DNA from 2 places in the Kocuria flava genome. Region 1 is predicted to be linked to the other one. Evidence: predicted binding sites of a transcription regulator. Region 1 holds the regulator's gene; the other holds the start of a gene.

Evidence for each region. Region 1 encodes HspR, which represses chaperone genes until heat shock. Its sites were predicted from a motif close to AAGTTGAGTCNNNNNGACTCAACTT; they were not measured.
Region 2: AS188_RS06875 (Hsp20/alpha crystallin family protein) is a predicted target of HspR. The motif match lies at 4,489-4,513, and genes of this name have one in related genera.

What each region holds. Positions count from the first base shown of each region.
Region 1 covers NZ_CP013254.1:3,450,468-3,457,895, forward strand. Annotated here, with positions in the region: gene AS188_RS15405 (alanine/glycine:cation symporter family protein) at 1-199, opposite strand, end outside; gene AS188_RS15410 (LOG family protein) at 381-959, shown strand; gene trmB (tRNA (guanosine(46)-N7)-methyltransferase TrmB) at 1,347-2,135, shown strand; gene AS188_RS15420 (GNAT family N-acetyltransferase) at 2,132-2,662, shown strand; gene AS188_RS15425 (heat shock protein transcriptional repressor HspR) at 2,709-3,140, opposite strand; gene AS188_RS15430 (DnaJ C-terminal domain-containing protein) at 3,143-4,150, opposite strand; gene AS188_RS15435 (nucleotide exchange factor GrpE) at 4,303-4,995, opposite strand; gene dnaK (molecular chaperone DnaK) at 4,998-6,860, opposite strand; gene AS188_RS15445 (BCCT family transporter) at 7,169-7,428, shown strand, end outside.
Region 2 covers NZ_CP013254.1:1,526,109-1,533,536, reverse strand. Annotated here, with positions in the region: gene AS188_RS06895 (beta-phosphoglucomutase family hydrolase) at 1-1,868, shown strand, start outside; gene AS188_RS06890 (gamma carbonic anhydrase family protein) at 1,878-2,408, shown strand; gene AS188_RS06885 (TetR/AcrR family transcriptional regulator) at 2,433-3,035, opposite strand; gene AS188_RS06880 (Gfo/Idh/MocA family protein) at 3,156-4,382, shown strand; gene AS188_RS06875 (Hsp20/alpha crystallin family protein) at 4,556-5,059, shown strand; gene AS188_RS06870 (NADP-dependent isocitrate dehydrogenase) at 5,203-7,425, shown strand.

The DNA.
Region 1 (7,428 bases):
AGACGTCACCGCCGGAGGCCTCGGCGTCCTTGCGCTCGAACAGGGCCAGGCGCAGGGCGGAGCCGAGCTTGCGGAACTGCAGCCCGCCGAGCCGGACGGTCAGGTACAGGCCGGTCAGCAGCAGCAGGGGGATGAGGACGTAGGGCCCCCAGATGATGCCGCCCAGCGTGCCGAGGGCGGATTCGATGGACTGGAGCATGTGGTCTCCCGGGGATGTCGGGCCGATGAGGAAGCGGACACGGGCCGGCGGGTGTGACCGCCGTCTCGGCCGGAGGCATTGAATCACAGGTTGCCGTCCCGGGCGTGCATCCGCACGTCCCCGGGCGCCCCCGGGGACGTGCGGGACGGGCACGCCGTCGCCGGTGGCGCACAATGACGGCATGAGACTTGCCGTGTACACCGGGGCCTCCCTCGGCACCGATCCCCGCTTCGCCCGGGCCGCCCACGACTTCGCCGGCGAACTGGCCCGGCGCGGGGTCGGGATCGTCTACGGCGGCGGGCACGTGGGCCTGATGGGCGTCGTCGCCGACGCCGCGCTCGCGGCCGGCGGGGAGGTGATCGGGGTGATGCCCCGCTCCCTGGTCGACGACGAGACCGCCCACACCGGCCTGACCGAGCTGCGGGTGGTGAGCGGCATGCACGAGCGCAAGGCGCAGATGGCCGAGCTCGCCGACGGGTTCGTCGCACTGCCGGGCGGGCTGGGCACGCTCGAGGAGATCTTCGAGGCGTGGACCTGGATCCAGGTGGGCGTGCACGCGAAACCGGTCGGCTTCCTCGACGTCGCCGGCTACTGGCGGCCGCTGCTGGACGCCGTCGCCTCGATGTCGGAGGCCGGCCTGGTGCGCCCGCAGTACCGCGACGCCGCCGTCGTCGCCGAGGACGCCGGGGAGCTGCTCGCCCGCTTCGCCGCGTGGCAGCCGCCGCGGCGCCGCTGGGACCCCGCCGGGCAGCGGGCCTGAGCACCCGCGGGCGCGGCTGAGGGGCCCCCGCGCCCCGGGCCGGACCGGCCGCACCGGGCACGACGGCGGGCCCGCCGACGGCACCGCTGGCGGCGGGGCCGGGCGGACCGGCGCGAGCGGTGCCGGCGGCGGGCCCGCACCGGGAGCGGCAGCGCCACCAGTGCCGTGTTCGAGGTCGTGGCGGCGGGGCCCGCGCGGGCCCCGCCGCCACGACCTCGAACACGGCACTGGTGGCGCTGCCGCTCCCGGTGCGGGCCCGCCGCCGGCACCGCTCGCGCCGGTCCGCCCGCACAGGCCCCGCCGCCACCGCCCGCTCCTCGGTCCCGCGGGCGCCGCCGCTCCCGGTCCGGTCGGGGAGCCGGCGGCGCGCCGCCTAGGATGGTGGCGATGAGCGAGCAGACCTCCCCCGCAGAGCCCCCGCAGGACCCCGGCGCGCCCGAGGCGTTCCACCGGCGCCCGTACTCGTTCGTGCGGCGCGGCGACCGCCTGACGGCCCGCCGGCAGAAGGCGTGGGACGAGTGGGCGCCGACCCGCGTCCTCGAGGTCCCGCGCACCCACGCCGACACCTCCGTGCACCCCGACCACGACTTCGACGCCGTGGCCGCCTTCGGCCGCGAGGCCCCGCTGGTCGTGGAGGTCGGCTCCGGGCTCGGGGAGGCCGTCGTCGCGGCGGCCGCCGCGCACCCGGAGCAGGACTACCTGGCGGTCGAGGTGTACAAGCCCGGCATCGCCGACCTGCTGCTGAAGGCGGGGCAGGCCGGCGTCGACAACGTCCGCGTGGTCCAGGCCAACGCCCCCGAGGTGCTCGAGCACATGCTCGCCCCCGCCTCGGTGGACGAGCTGTGGGTGTTCTTCCCGGACCCCTGGCACAAGAAGCGCCACCACAAGCGCCGGCTGGTCTCCCCCGGGTTCGCCGAGCTCGCCGCCCGCGTCCTGCGCCCGGGCGGGCTGTGGCGGCTGGCCACCGACTGGCAGGAGTACGCCCTCGCGATGCGCGAGGTGCTGGACGCCGCCCCCGGGTTCGAGAACGTCCACCCCGGCCCCCTCGCCGACGACGAGCACCCCGGCACGGGCTGGGCCCCGCGCTGGGAGGGGCGCGTCCTGACGAGCTTCGAGCGCAAGGCGCAGGAGGCCGGCCGCACCCCGCGCGACCTCACCTACCGCCGGCTGCCGTGAGCGCGACCCCGGGCACGCCCGGTGCGGGCGACCGCGACCGGGACGACCGCGCCGGCCGGTACGGCGTCGTCGCGGTGGTCCCCGGGGACCCGCTGCTCGCACCGCTGCTGCAGGGCCTGCACCGGGAGTACGCCGAGCGCTACGGCCCCGCGATCGGCGCGGACGAGATGGCGGAGCACCCGGTCGCGGACTTCACCGCGCCCTCCGGCGGGATCGTGCTGCTCGTGGCGGACGGGTGCACGGTGGCGGGCGGCGCGTTCCGGCGCCACGACGACGCCACCGCCGAGCTCAAGCGCGTGTGGACGGCCCCCTCGCACCGCCGCCGGGGCCTGTCCCGGCGGGTGCTCGCCGAGCTGGAGCAGCGCGCCGCCGCCGCAGGGTACCGGCGGATCCGCCTGACCACCGGCAACCGCCAGCCGGAGGCCGAGGCCCTGTACCTCGCCGCCGGCTACGAGCGCCTGCCCGGCGTGGCGAGGGTCTACCCCGGCGGCGTCCACGACGTGGCCTTCGAGAAGCGCCTGGGCTGAGCCCCGGCGGGGCCGGGCCCGCCGCCGGCACCCCCGTTCAGCCCTCCTAGCGGAACGGGGGCCGGTAGAGCACCACGGCCTGGGAGACCTGCCGCCGCCGGGGCCGGGAGCCGCGGGCCATCCGCACGACGTCGCCGCCGGCGCCCGCGGCGAAGATGCGGGTGGACTCCTCGGCGCGCTCGCGGGCCTCCTCGAGCTCGCCGCTGAGCTCCGCGATCCGCGCCTGCAGCGCCGCGACCTGGTTCTCGAGCTGGAGGATCCGGCGGATGCCCTCGAGGGAGACGCCCTGCTGGGAGAGCACCTGGATCTGCTGGAGCTTCTCGATGTCCCGCTGCGAGTAGCGCCGGGCCCGGCCCGGGGCCCGCGAGGGCTTGACCAGGCCGAGCCGGTCGTACTGGCGCAGCGTCTGCGGGTGCATCTCGGCGATCTCCGCCGCCACGGAGATCACGAACAGGGGCTGGTCGGCGTCGAGGGCCATCGTCAGAGCCTCGCCTTCTCCCTCAGGGAGGCGCGCGGGTCCTGGCCGGCGGTGGCCTCGGCGTAGGCGCGCACGGCCGCCTGCGCCGACTCGTCCAGGTCGGCCGGGACGTGCACCTCCACGGTCACGATGAGGTTGCCGGTCCCGCGGGAGGTCTCGATGCCGCGGCCCTTCACGCGGAAGCGCCGCCCCGAGGACGTGCCCGCCGGGACCTTCAGCCGCACGGTGGCCCCGTCGAGGGTCGGCACCTCGACCGTGGCGCCCAGGGCGGCCTCGGGGAACGTGATCGGCACCGTGACCTCGACGTCGTCCGTGCCCTCCACCCGGGTGAAGAACGGGTGCGGGCGCACGTGGACGGTCACGTACAGGTCCCCCGCCCCGCCGGGGCCCGAGTGGCCCTTGCCGGCGAGCTTGAGCTTCTGCCCGTCGCGCACCCCCTTGGGCACGCGCACCGTGGTCTCCTGGCCGTTGCCGCGGCGCAGACGCACGGTCGTGCCCTGCACGGCCGAGCGGAACGGGATGGTGGTCTCCGTGCGGATGTCCTCGCCGCGCGCCGGCGGGGCCTGGTAGCCGCCGTAGCCGCCGCCCGCGCCGCCGAACTGCGTGAACAGGTCCTCGAACCCGCCCCCGCCGCCGAAACCGCCGCCGGGCCCGCCGGTGGTGAACGTCGTGCGCCGGCGACCGCCGCCACCGCCGAAGATGTCGCCGAAGATGTCCTCGAAGTTCGCCGATCCGCCCGCGCCGCCGGGCCCGCCCGCCGTGAAGCGGGCGCCGGAGCCCATCGCGCGGATGGCGTCGTACTGCTTGCGCTCCTCCGGGTCCGAGAGCACGGAGTGGGCCTCGGTGATGTCCTTGAACCGCTGCTCGGCGGCCGCGTCCCCCGGGTTCTGGTCCGGGTGGTACTGGCGGGCGAGCTTGCGGTAGGCCTTCTTGACGTCGGCCTCGGACGCGTCCTTGGAGACGCCGAGAATGCTGTAGAAGTCCTTGTCGATCCAGTCCTGGCTGGCCATGACGCCTCCTCTCTGCGGGGCCGGTCGGGGTCCGGGGCGGCCCGTGCGGGCAAACGGGGTGTGCCCCGGGGACGGGGTGCGCGGGGACGGCGAGGGGAGGCCCGTCGGACGGACCTCCCCTCGCCGTCCCCCGTGTCAGGCCGCGGGCGGCCTCACTCGGCGACCGCGACGGCGACCTGGGCGGGCCGCACGACGCGCTCACCGATGCGGAAGCCGGAGCGCAGCACCATCGCGATCTGGTCGGGCTCGACCTCGCTCGTGGGCTGCTGCAGCACGGCCTCGTGGACGGCGGGGTCGAACGTCTCCCCGACCGCGCCGATGCGGGACAGGCCCTGGCGCACCAGGATCTCCTCGAGCTTGTTCGCGATGGACGCGAACGGGCCCTCGGTGAGGTCCCCGGCCCCGCGGGCCGCGTCGATGTCGTCGAACACCGGCAGCAGCGCCTGGAGCAGGTCGCCGGTCACGTAGGTGCGCAGCTGCTCCTTCTCCCGCGCCGTGCGGTGCTTGAAGTTCACGAACTCGGCCTGCAGCCGGCGCAGCTCCTCGAGCCGCTCCGCGGCCAGCGCCTCCGCCTCGGACGGGGCCTGCCCGGCCCCGGGCTCCCCGGTGTCCGCCGAGCCTGCGTCGGTGGACTGGGGGGTGCCCAGGATGTCGTCGACGGTCAGGCCCTCCGGGCCGGCACCGTCCTGCGGGTCGGTGCCGGCGCCGGGCTCCTGCGCCGTGCCGGGCTCGGTCCCGCCGGCGGCCCCGTCGGCGGCCGGGCGGGCCGCCTCCTGCTCGGGGCCGCCCGCGTCGCCGGGCTGCTCCGCCGGGTTCCGGTCGGGATCAGGGGTGGGGTCGGCCATGCTCACTTCTTCTCGTTCTCGTCGTCGACGACCTCGGCGTCGACGATGTCCTCGTCACCGGTCGCCGCGCCGGACTCCCCGGCGGCGCCCGGGGCGCCCTCCGCGCCCTCGGCACCCGCCTGGGCGTAGAGCGCCTCGCCCAGCTTCGTCTGGGACTGCTGGAGCTTCTCGTAGGCGCTCTTGACGGCGTCGTCGTCCTGGCCCTCGAGCGCCTGCTTCAGGGCGTCGACGTCGCCCTGCACCTCGGACCTGACGTCCTCGGGCAGCTTGTCGTCGTTGTCCTTGAGCAGCTTCTCGATGGAGTAGGCGCTCTGCTCGGCGTTGTTGCGCAGGTCGGCGGCCTCGCGGCGCACCCGGTCCGCCTCGGCGTTGGCCTCGGCGTCCTTGACCATGCGGTCGATGTCCTCCTTCGACAGCGAGGTGCCGCCGGTGATGGTCATCGACTGCTCCTTGCCGGTGCCCTTGTCCTTGGCGGAGACGTGCACGATGCCGTTGGCGTCGATGTCGAAGGTCACCTCGATCTGCGGCATGCCGCGCGGGGCCGGGGCGATGCCGGTCAGCTCGAACGTGCCCAGGTTCTTGTTGTCCCGGGTGAACTGGCGCTCGCCCTGGAAGACCTGGATGGACACGGACGGCTGGTTGTCCTCCGCCGTGGTGAAGGTCTCGGACCGCTTGGTGGGGATGGCCGTGTTGCGCTCGATGAGCTTGGTCATCACCCCGCCCTTGGTCTCGATGCCCAGCGACAGCGGCGTGACGTCGATCAGCAGGACGTCCTTGCGGTCGCCCTTGAGCACGCCGGCCTGGATCGCGGCGCCGACGGCCACGACCTCGTCCGGGTTCACGCCCTTGTTCGGCTCCTTGCCGGCCAGGCGCTGGACGGTCTCGGCGACGGCGGGCATGCGGGTCGAGCCGCCGACGAGGACCACGTGGTCGATGTCGGACACGGAGATCCCGGCCTCGGCGATGACGTCCTTGAACGGCTTCTCGGTGCGCTCGAGCAGGTCGCGGGTGAGCTCCTCGAACTTCGCGCGGGTGAGGCGCTCGTCGAGGTGCACGGGGCCCTCGGCGGTCACGGAGAGGTACTGCAGGGAGATGTTGGTGCTGGTCGCGGAGGACAGCTCCTTCTTGGCCTGCTCGGCGGTCTCCTTCAGGCGCTGCAGGGCGATCTTGTCCTTGGACAGGTCCGCACCGGTCTTGGACTTCACCTGCTGCAGCAGCCAGTCGACGATCCGCTGGTCCCAGTCGTCGCCGCCGAGGCGGTTGTCGCCGGCGGTCGCGCGGACCTGGATGGTGGAGAAGTCGTCCTCGTCCTTGCCGACCTCGAGCAGGGAGACGTCGAAGGTGCCGCCACCGAGGTCGAAGACCAGGATGAGCTCGTCCTCCTTGCCCTTCTCCAGGCCGTAGGCCAGCGCCGCGGCGGTGGGCTCGTTGACGATGCGCAGCACGTTCATGCCCGCGATCTCGCCGGCCTCCTTGGTGGCCTGGCGCTCGGCGTCGTTGAAGTACGCCGGGACCGTGATCACGGCGTCGGTGACCTTGTCGCCCAGGTAGGACTCGGCGTCCGTCTTGAGCTTCATGAGGATGCGGGCGGAGATCTCCTGCGGGGTGTACTTCTTCTCGTCGATCTCCTTGGTCCAACCGGTGCCCATGTGGCGCTTGACCGAGGCGATCGTGCGCTCCACGTTGGTCACGGCCTGGCGCTTGGCGATGTCGCCCACCAGGGTCTCGCCGTCCTTGGAGAAGGCGACGACGGACGGGGTGGTCCGGTTGCCCTCGGCGTTGGCGATGACGGTGGGCTCGCCGCCCTCGAGCACCGCCACGCAGGAGTTGGTGGTGCCGAGGTCGATTCCTACTGCACGGGACATGCGCGTGTTCTCCTTCGTGTCGAGCGGGACCGGCGGACCGCGGGGGCCCCGCCGGAGGTCTCTGGTCTTGAGTTGTCCTGGCTCAAGTCTGCCACATGAGCCGCGAGTGTCAAGTGAAGTTGAGCCGCATCCGCTCAACTGTGGGGCACGGTAGCGCCCGCCCCTGTGAGATCGCCCCCACGGGCCTGACTGCCGGCCGACCCCTCGGTAAGGTGGAGCACCGTGTCCGCACGCCGGGGCCCCGCCGCCCGGCCCGACCCGCAGGAACGCCGAACCAGCACCGCACACCCCCGATCCGAGGAGCCCCCGTGAGCACGACCCCCACCCCCTCCAGTCCGCCCGGACAGGGCGAGCGCGGCGCGACCGCGCAGCGCCAGCACCGCCGCCGCTCCGGCTACCCGGGTGGCGTCCACCCGGCACTGGTGCCCGGGGTCGCCGTCGAGGACCGCAACCTGCGCTACGGCACCGACCGCGTCGTGCTGGTCGTCACCGGTGCCCTCATCGCCGGTTTCGTGGCGTGGGGCCTGCTCTCCACCGAGTCCCTCACCGCGGTCTCCTCCACCGCCCT
Region 2 (7,428 bases), 1.6 Mb from region 1:
ACCACGAGACGCTGCTCTCGCACGTGCGCACCACCCAGTCGAAGATCGAGATCACCACCGCCCAGCGGACCCGGATCGAGGGCGGGCAGAACGTGCGGGAGCGGCGCGAGATCCGCCCCGGCGGCACCGAGTTCCGCCGCCACCAGGTCAACGTGGCCGAGGGCAAGCCGGTGGTCATCGACTCGACCACGGCCGTGGTCACCAGCCGCGACGCCGCGATCGGCTCCCCGCGCGAGGGCGCGCTCGCCGAGCTGGACCGCAACCCCTCCGGGGTGCGGGGGCTGCTGCCCTCCCACGAGACCGAGTGGCAGCTGCTGTGGGACCGCTACGACGTGGACGTGTGCCCCGACCCGGCCGAGCGCACGGGCGAGCTGTGCATGACGCAGCTGGCGCTGCGGGTGCACCTGTTCCACGTCGCCCAGACCCTCGCCCCGCACATGTCCCTGCGCGACGCCGGGGTCCCGGCCCGCGGCCTGCACGGGGAGGGCTACCGGGGCCACATCTTCTGGGACGAGCTCTACATCCTGCCGGTCGTGAACCTGCGCCAGCCGGCGGTGACCCGCTCGCTGCTGTCCTACCGGTGGCGGCGCCTGGCCATGGCCCGGCACCGGGCCACCGAGTTCGGCCTCGAGGGCACCGCCTTCCCGTGGCAGTCCGGCTCGGACGGGCGCGAGGAGACCCCGCCGGAGCTGTTCAACCACCACTCGAACCGGTGGCTGCCGGACAACTCGTGGCGGCAGTTCCACGTGGGCCTGGCGATCGCCTACAACGCCTGGATCTACTACGAGACCACCGGTGACCTCGACTGGCTGGCCGGGCAGGGCGCGGAGCTGATCATCGGCATCACCCGCCTGTTCGCCTCCCTGACCGACTACGACCCGGCCGACGAGCGCTACCACATCGCCGGGGTGATGGGCCCGGACGAGTACCACGACGGCCCGCGCGGCCAGCACGGGGGCGGGCTGAAGGACAACGCCTACACCAACGTGCTCGCGGCCTGGCTGTTCCGGCACAGCGCCCACATCTTCAACGACATGGTGGAGCACCAGCGCGAGGAGCTCTCGGCCCGCTACGACCTCACCGCCGAGGAGGTCGGCACCTGGCAGCGGATGGCGGAGCGGATGTTCGTCCCGTTCAACCGCGACGGCACGGTCAGCCAGTTCGACGGCTGGGACGACCTCGACGAGCTGGACTGGGAGTACTACCGGGCCAAGTACCGCAACATCGGCCGCCTCGACCTCCTGCTGGAGAACGAGGGGGACATGACCAACAACTACAAGCTCGCCAAGCAGGCCGACGCGATCATGCTGGTCTACCTCTTCGGCCCCGAGGGCCTGGTCGAGGAGCTGGGGCGGATGGGCTACGCGGTGGACCACGCGACGATCGAGCGCACGGTCGACCACTACATCGCCCGGTCCTCCCACGGCTCCTCGCTCTCGCGGGTGGTCAACGCCTCGGTGCTCGCGTGGCTGCACCCGGACCGGTCGTGGTCGGCGTTCCAGGACGCGCTGCTGATCGACCTCGACGACACGCAGGGCGGGACGACCGGCGAGGGGATCCACCTCGGTGCGATGGCCGGCTCGGTCGACGTCGTCACCCGCGCCTACGCCGGGCTGCGGGTGCGCGGGGAGTGGCTGGAGTTCGACCCGGCCCTGCCCAGCCAGCTCGAGAAGGTCTCCTTCACCGTCCTCTACCGCGGTCAGATGATCCGGGTGTGCATCGACCACCAGGTCCTCGAGCTGGAGGGCACCTCGCGCCGGGCCGGCAGCGTCACCGTGCACGTGCACGGGGCCGAGTACGTGCTCAAGGGCGGGCAGCGGATCCGCGTCGCCATCCAGCAGCGCCACCCCCGGCGGGGCGCCCACTAGGCTGGGCCCATGGACGCACAGGCCACCACCGCACGGGTGCTGCCCCACGGCGGGCACACGCCCCGGATCGACCCCACCGCCTTCGTCGCCCCGGGGGCGACCGTGGTCGGGGACGTCGAGCTCGGCCCGGACTCCGGGGTCTTCTACGGCGCCGTCGTGCGCGGGGACCGCTCCCCCGTGCGCCTGGGCGCGGGCTCGAACCTGCAGGACAACGTCGTGGTCCACTCGGACCCCGGCCACCCCTGCACGATCGGGGCCGGCGTCAGCGTCGGCCACGGGGCCGTGGTCCACGGGTGCACCGTGGCCGACGGCGTGCTCGTGGGGATGAACGCGACCGTCCTCAACGGCGCGGTGGTCGGCGAGGGCTCCCTCGTGGCCGCCGGCGCGGTGGTGCTGGAGGGCACCGTGGTCCCGCCCCGCTCCCTGGTCGCCGGCGTCCCCGCGAAGGTGCGCCGGGAACTGACCGCGGAGGAGCAGGAGCGCGTGCGCACCAACGCGCGCACCTACGTGCGGCTCTCCGCCGAGCACCGCCCGGCCTGAGGAGCGCACCCGGCGCGGCCGGGATCAGGGGGCCGCGAGCGTGCGGGCGTAGTCGCGGTAGGCCTCGGGGTCGAAGCCGGGCAGCAGGCACGACTGGACCACCCAGCCCTGGAGCACCGACAGGATCGCCTGGGCGAACATCCCCGTCCACTCCTGCGCCGCGGCCTCGTCCAGGCCCAGCTCCTCGACGGCCCACCGCCCGTAGCGCCGGGCCACGAGCGCCCGCAGCCGCCCCAGGTGCTCCCCGGCGAGCGCGCCGAGGGCCGGGTCGGTCGCGGCCGCGCCCCAGGTGACCAGCAGCAGCCGGGTCGTGGCAGGATCCGCGGCCAGGCGCTCGAGCAGGGCCACGAGCCACTCCGCCGGCTCGAAGGCCGGGACCGCGCCGTCCCCGGCCGGGTCCGCGCCGTCCCCGGCGAGCACGCGGTCCAGGGCCGCGCCCGCGGCGGCGAGCACGAGCTCCTGCTTGGACGGGAAGTGGTTGTACAGGGCCCCGGCGGACAGCCCCGTCGCGGCGATGATCCGGTGCATCGAGGCGCCCTCGTAGCCGTGCTCGAGGAAGCACCCGCTCGCGGCCTCGACGATCTGCGCGCGCCGCCGCTGCCGGTACTGCTCGCTCACCCTCGCCACGCCCGCCAGTCTAGGCGAGGCCCGCCGGGGCGGCAGAACGGTCGTCCGCTCGGCCCGCCTCCTGCCCCGGGCGGGGACGGGCAGCGGTGCGGGGACGGCGCCGGGTGGCAGAATGCGACGATGCCGCACTCCCCCGCCCCGCACACCCCAGCGACCCCCGCCCCCGGGAGCAGTGACCCCGGCAGGCACGCCCCCGACCCCTCGGCCACGGACCCCTCGGCCGCCGCCCCTGCCTGCGCCGCCGCCCCGGCCCTCGCCCCGTTCGCCGCCGCGGCCCTGGAGGCCGCGCACCTGGACGAGCCGCTGGTCCCCACGGGCCGCTCCCTCCGGTGGGGCGTGGTGAGCACCGCGTCGATCGCCGAGAAGGTCGTCCCGGACATCGCGGCCCTGCCCGACGCCCGGGTCGTGGCCGTGAGCTCGCGGGTGCAGGCCCGGGCCGAGGACTTCGCCCGCCGGCACGGGATCGAGCGCGCCTACGGGGACACCGCCGCGGCCACGGGACTGGAGCGGCTGGCGGGCGACCCCGACGTCGAGGTCGTCTACGTGGCCACCCCGCACGGCCACCACCACCGCGACGTCTCGGTCCTGCTGCGCGCCGGCAAGCACGTCGTGTGCGAGAAGGCCCTGGCGATCACCGCCGCGGAGGTCCGCGACCTGATCCGCCTCGCGCGCGCCCACGGGGTGCTGCTCATGGAGGCGGTCTGGACGCGGACGACCCCGGGCTTCCGGGCCGCGCTGCGCCGGGTGCGCGACGGGGACCTGGGCCGGGTGCGGGCCGTGGACGGCACGATCGGCATGTCCCGCCCGGTCGACCCGGACCACCGGCTGTTCTGCCGGGCCGACGGGGGCGGCGTGCTGCTGGACATGCTCGTCTACCCGCTGACCTGGACCGCCGCCCTGCTGGGCGCACCGCGCTCGTGGACCGCCCGGGCCGAGCTCGGCCCGACCGCCGTGGACGTGGACACCGCCCTGGCCCTCGAGTTCGGCGGCGCCCGCGGGCACGTCAGCGGCACGCTCTCGGCGGCGGTCCCCCACCAGGTGGTGGTCTCGGGCACCGAGGGGTGGCTGCGCGTGGACGGGCGGATCAACTGCCCCACGGCCCTCGTGGTGCAGCCGGCGGAGGGGCTGCGCCGGGGCGCGCCCCCCGTCGTCGAGCGCGTGGCCGTCGCCGGCGCCGGCTACGTCTACGAGATGCGCGAGGCGACCCGCTGCGTGCAGGCCGGACTGACCGAGTCCCCGGTGCTGCCGTGGGTCGACTCCCTGGCGACCGCGGAGTTCTTCGACCGCGTGCGGGAGCGGATCGGGCTCGTCTACCCGCACGACGACGCCCTGCCCGCCGGCCGCTGAGGGGCCCGCAGCGGCACGGGGGCGCTCCCGGGCGGTGGACGGTTCGCCGTGGGCGATCCGGCCCGGGACCCGTTGCCCGCCCGGCCGGCGAGGGCTATCCTGATCACAGTTGAGTTGATCGGACTCAACTAAGTGTCTGGACCATTGCTCATTTGGTTGAGGAGATGATTGACATGGCCACCATGTTCTCCCCGTTCAACGACTTCGACCGTCTGGCGAACTCCTTCTTCGCCCGCCCGGGCCTGCGGGAGATGCCGATGGACCTGTACCGGGACGGCGACGAGTACATCCTGCGGGCGGACCTGCCGGGCATCGACCCGGAGAGCGTCGACGTGGACGTCGACGGCCAGCTGCTCACGATCCGGGCCGAGCGCAAGCTGCCCGAGGTCAAGGACGTGCAGTGGATCACCCGCGAGCGGCAGAGCTCCTCGTTCGTGCGCCAGCTCAACCTGGGCCAGGGCATCGACATCGACGGCATCGCCGCGAGCTACGACAACGGCGTGCTCACGGTGACCATCCCCGTCTCGGCCCAGGCCAAGCCGCGCAAGATCCAGGTCGTCTCCGGCGGCGACGACCGGCAGTCCCTGGGCGGCGGGACCGGCTCGGGCGGGGACCGCGTGATCGGCGAGGGCGAGCTCGTCAACGGCGAGACCTCGACCCAGTCCACCGAGGGCTGAGCACCGGCGACCGCACCCGCGCACGGCCGGTCCGGACCGGCCCTCTCCCCGTTCCCGTTCCGGGGGCCCGCGGCGCCTCGGGTAGATTGAGCCCAGGAACCACCGTCCCGATCCGACCACGTTCATGGGAGAGAAGCCCGCACATGGCAAAGATCATCTACACCCGCACCGACGAGGCGCCGCTGCTCGCCACCTACTCCTTCAAGCCGGTCGTCGAGGCCTTCGCCTCCACCGCCGGCGTCGAGGTGGAGACCCGCGACATCTCGCTGGCCGGCCGCATCGTCGCGGCCTTCTCCGACCGCCTGCCGGAGGACCAGCGGATGGCCGACGCCCTCGCCGAGCTGGGCGAGCTGGCCAAGACCCCCGAGGCCAACATCATCAAGCTGCCGAACATCTCGGCCTCCGTGCCGCAGCTCAAGGCCGCCGTCAAGGAGCTCCAGGGCCAGGGCTTCGACCTGCCGGACTACCCGGACGAGCCGGGGACCGACGAGGAGAAGGAGGTCCGGGCCCGGTACGACAAGATCAAGGGCTCGGCCGTCAACCCGGTGCTGCGCGAGGGCAACTCCGACCGCCGCGCCCCCGCCTCGGTGAAGAACTACGCCCGGAAGAACCCGCACCGCATGGGCGAGTGGTCCGCCGACTCGCGCACCAACGTCGCGACCATGGGCGCCGACGACTTCCGCGCCAACGAGCAGTCCGTCGTCGTCGCCGAGGACGGCGCCCTGAGCATCCGCCTGGTCGCCGAGGACGGCTCGACCACCGTCCTCAAGGAGTCCGTGCCGGTGCTCGCCGGCGAGGTCGTGGACTCCACCGTGATGCGCGCCGCCGCCCTGGACGCGTTCCTGGCCGAGCAGGTCGAGCGCGCCAAGCGCGAGGACGTGCTGTTCTCGGTGCACCTGAAGGCCACCATGATGAAGGTCTCCGACCCGATCATCTTCGGCCACGTGATCGAGGCGTTCTTCCCCGAGCTCTTCGCCGCGCACGGCGAGGCGCTGCGCGAGGCCGGGCTGAGCCCGGACAACGGCCTCGCCGCGATCCTCAACGGCCTCGACGACCTCCCCGCCGGCGTGCGGGACGAGGTGCGGGCCGCCGTCGACAAGGGGCTCGCCGAGGGCCCGAAGCTCGCGATGGTCAACTCGGACAAGGGCATCACGAACCTGCACGTGCCCTCCGACGTCATCGTCGACGCCTCGATGCCCGCGATGATCCGCACCTCCGGGCACATGTGGGGCCCGGACGGCGAGGAGGCCGACACCCTCGCGGTGCTCCCGGACAGCTCCTACGCCGGGGTCTACCAGGTCGTCATCGACGACTGCCGCAGGAACGGCGCCTTCGACCCGCGCACCATGGGCTCCGTGCCCAACGTCGGGCTCATGGCCATGAAGGCCGAGGAGTACGGCTCCCACGACAAGACCTTCGAGATCCCCGCCGCCGGCCGCGTGCAGGTCGTGGACGGCTCCGGGACCGTGCTCATGGAGCACGAGGTCGCCGCCGGCGACATCTGGCGGGCCTGCCAGACCAAGGACGTCGCCGTGCGCGACTGGGTCAAGCTGGCCGTCACCCGCGCCCGCGCCACCGGCTCCCCCGCGGTGTTCTGGCTGGACCGCGGCCGCGCCCACGACGCCAACCTGATCGCCAAGGTCGAGCAGTACCTGGGCGAGCACGACACCGAGGGCCTGCAGCTGGAGATCATGTCCCCCGAGGAGGCCACCGCCTTCTCGCTCGAGCGGATCCGCCGCGGCGAGGACACCATCTCCGTCACCGGCAACGTGCTGCGCGACTACCTCACCGACCTGTTCCCGATCCTCGAGCTGGGCACCTCCGCGAAGATGCTCTCCGTGGTGCCGCTGATCAACGGCGGCGGCCTGTTCGAGACGGGCGCCGGCGGGTCGGCCCCGAAGCACGTCCAGCAGCTGGTGGAGGAGAACCACCTGCGCTGGGACAGCCTCGGCGAGTTCCTCGCCCTGGCGGCGAGCTTCGACCACCTGGCCACCCGCTACGACAACGCCCGCGCCCAGGTCCTGGCCGACACCCTGGACCGCGCGACCGGGACCTTCCTCGAGGAGAACAAGTCCCCCAGCCGCAAGGCCGGGGAGATCGACAACCGGGGCAGCCACTTCTACCTGGCCCTGTACTGGGCCCAGGAGCTCGCCCGGCAGGACGCCGACGCCGAGCTGGCCCGGGCGTTCGCGGCCGTCGCGCAGGAGCTGGCCGAGAACGAGCAGGCGATTAACGAGGAGCTGCTCGCCGTGCAGGGCCGCCCGGCCGACATCGGCGGGTACTACCGTCCCGACGACGCGAAGACCACCGCGGTGATGCGCCCGTCGGAGACCTTCAACCGGGTGCTGGCCTCGCTCAGCGCCTGATCC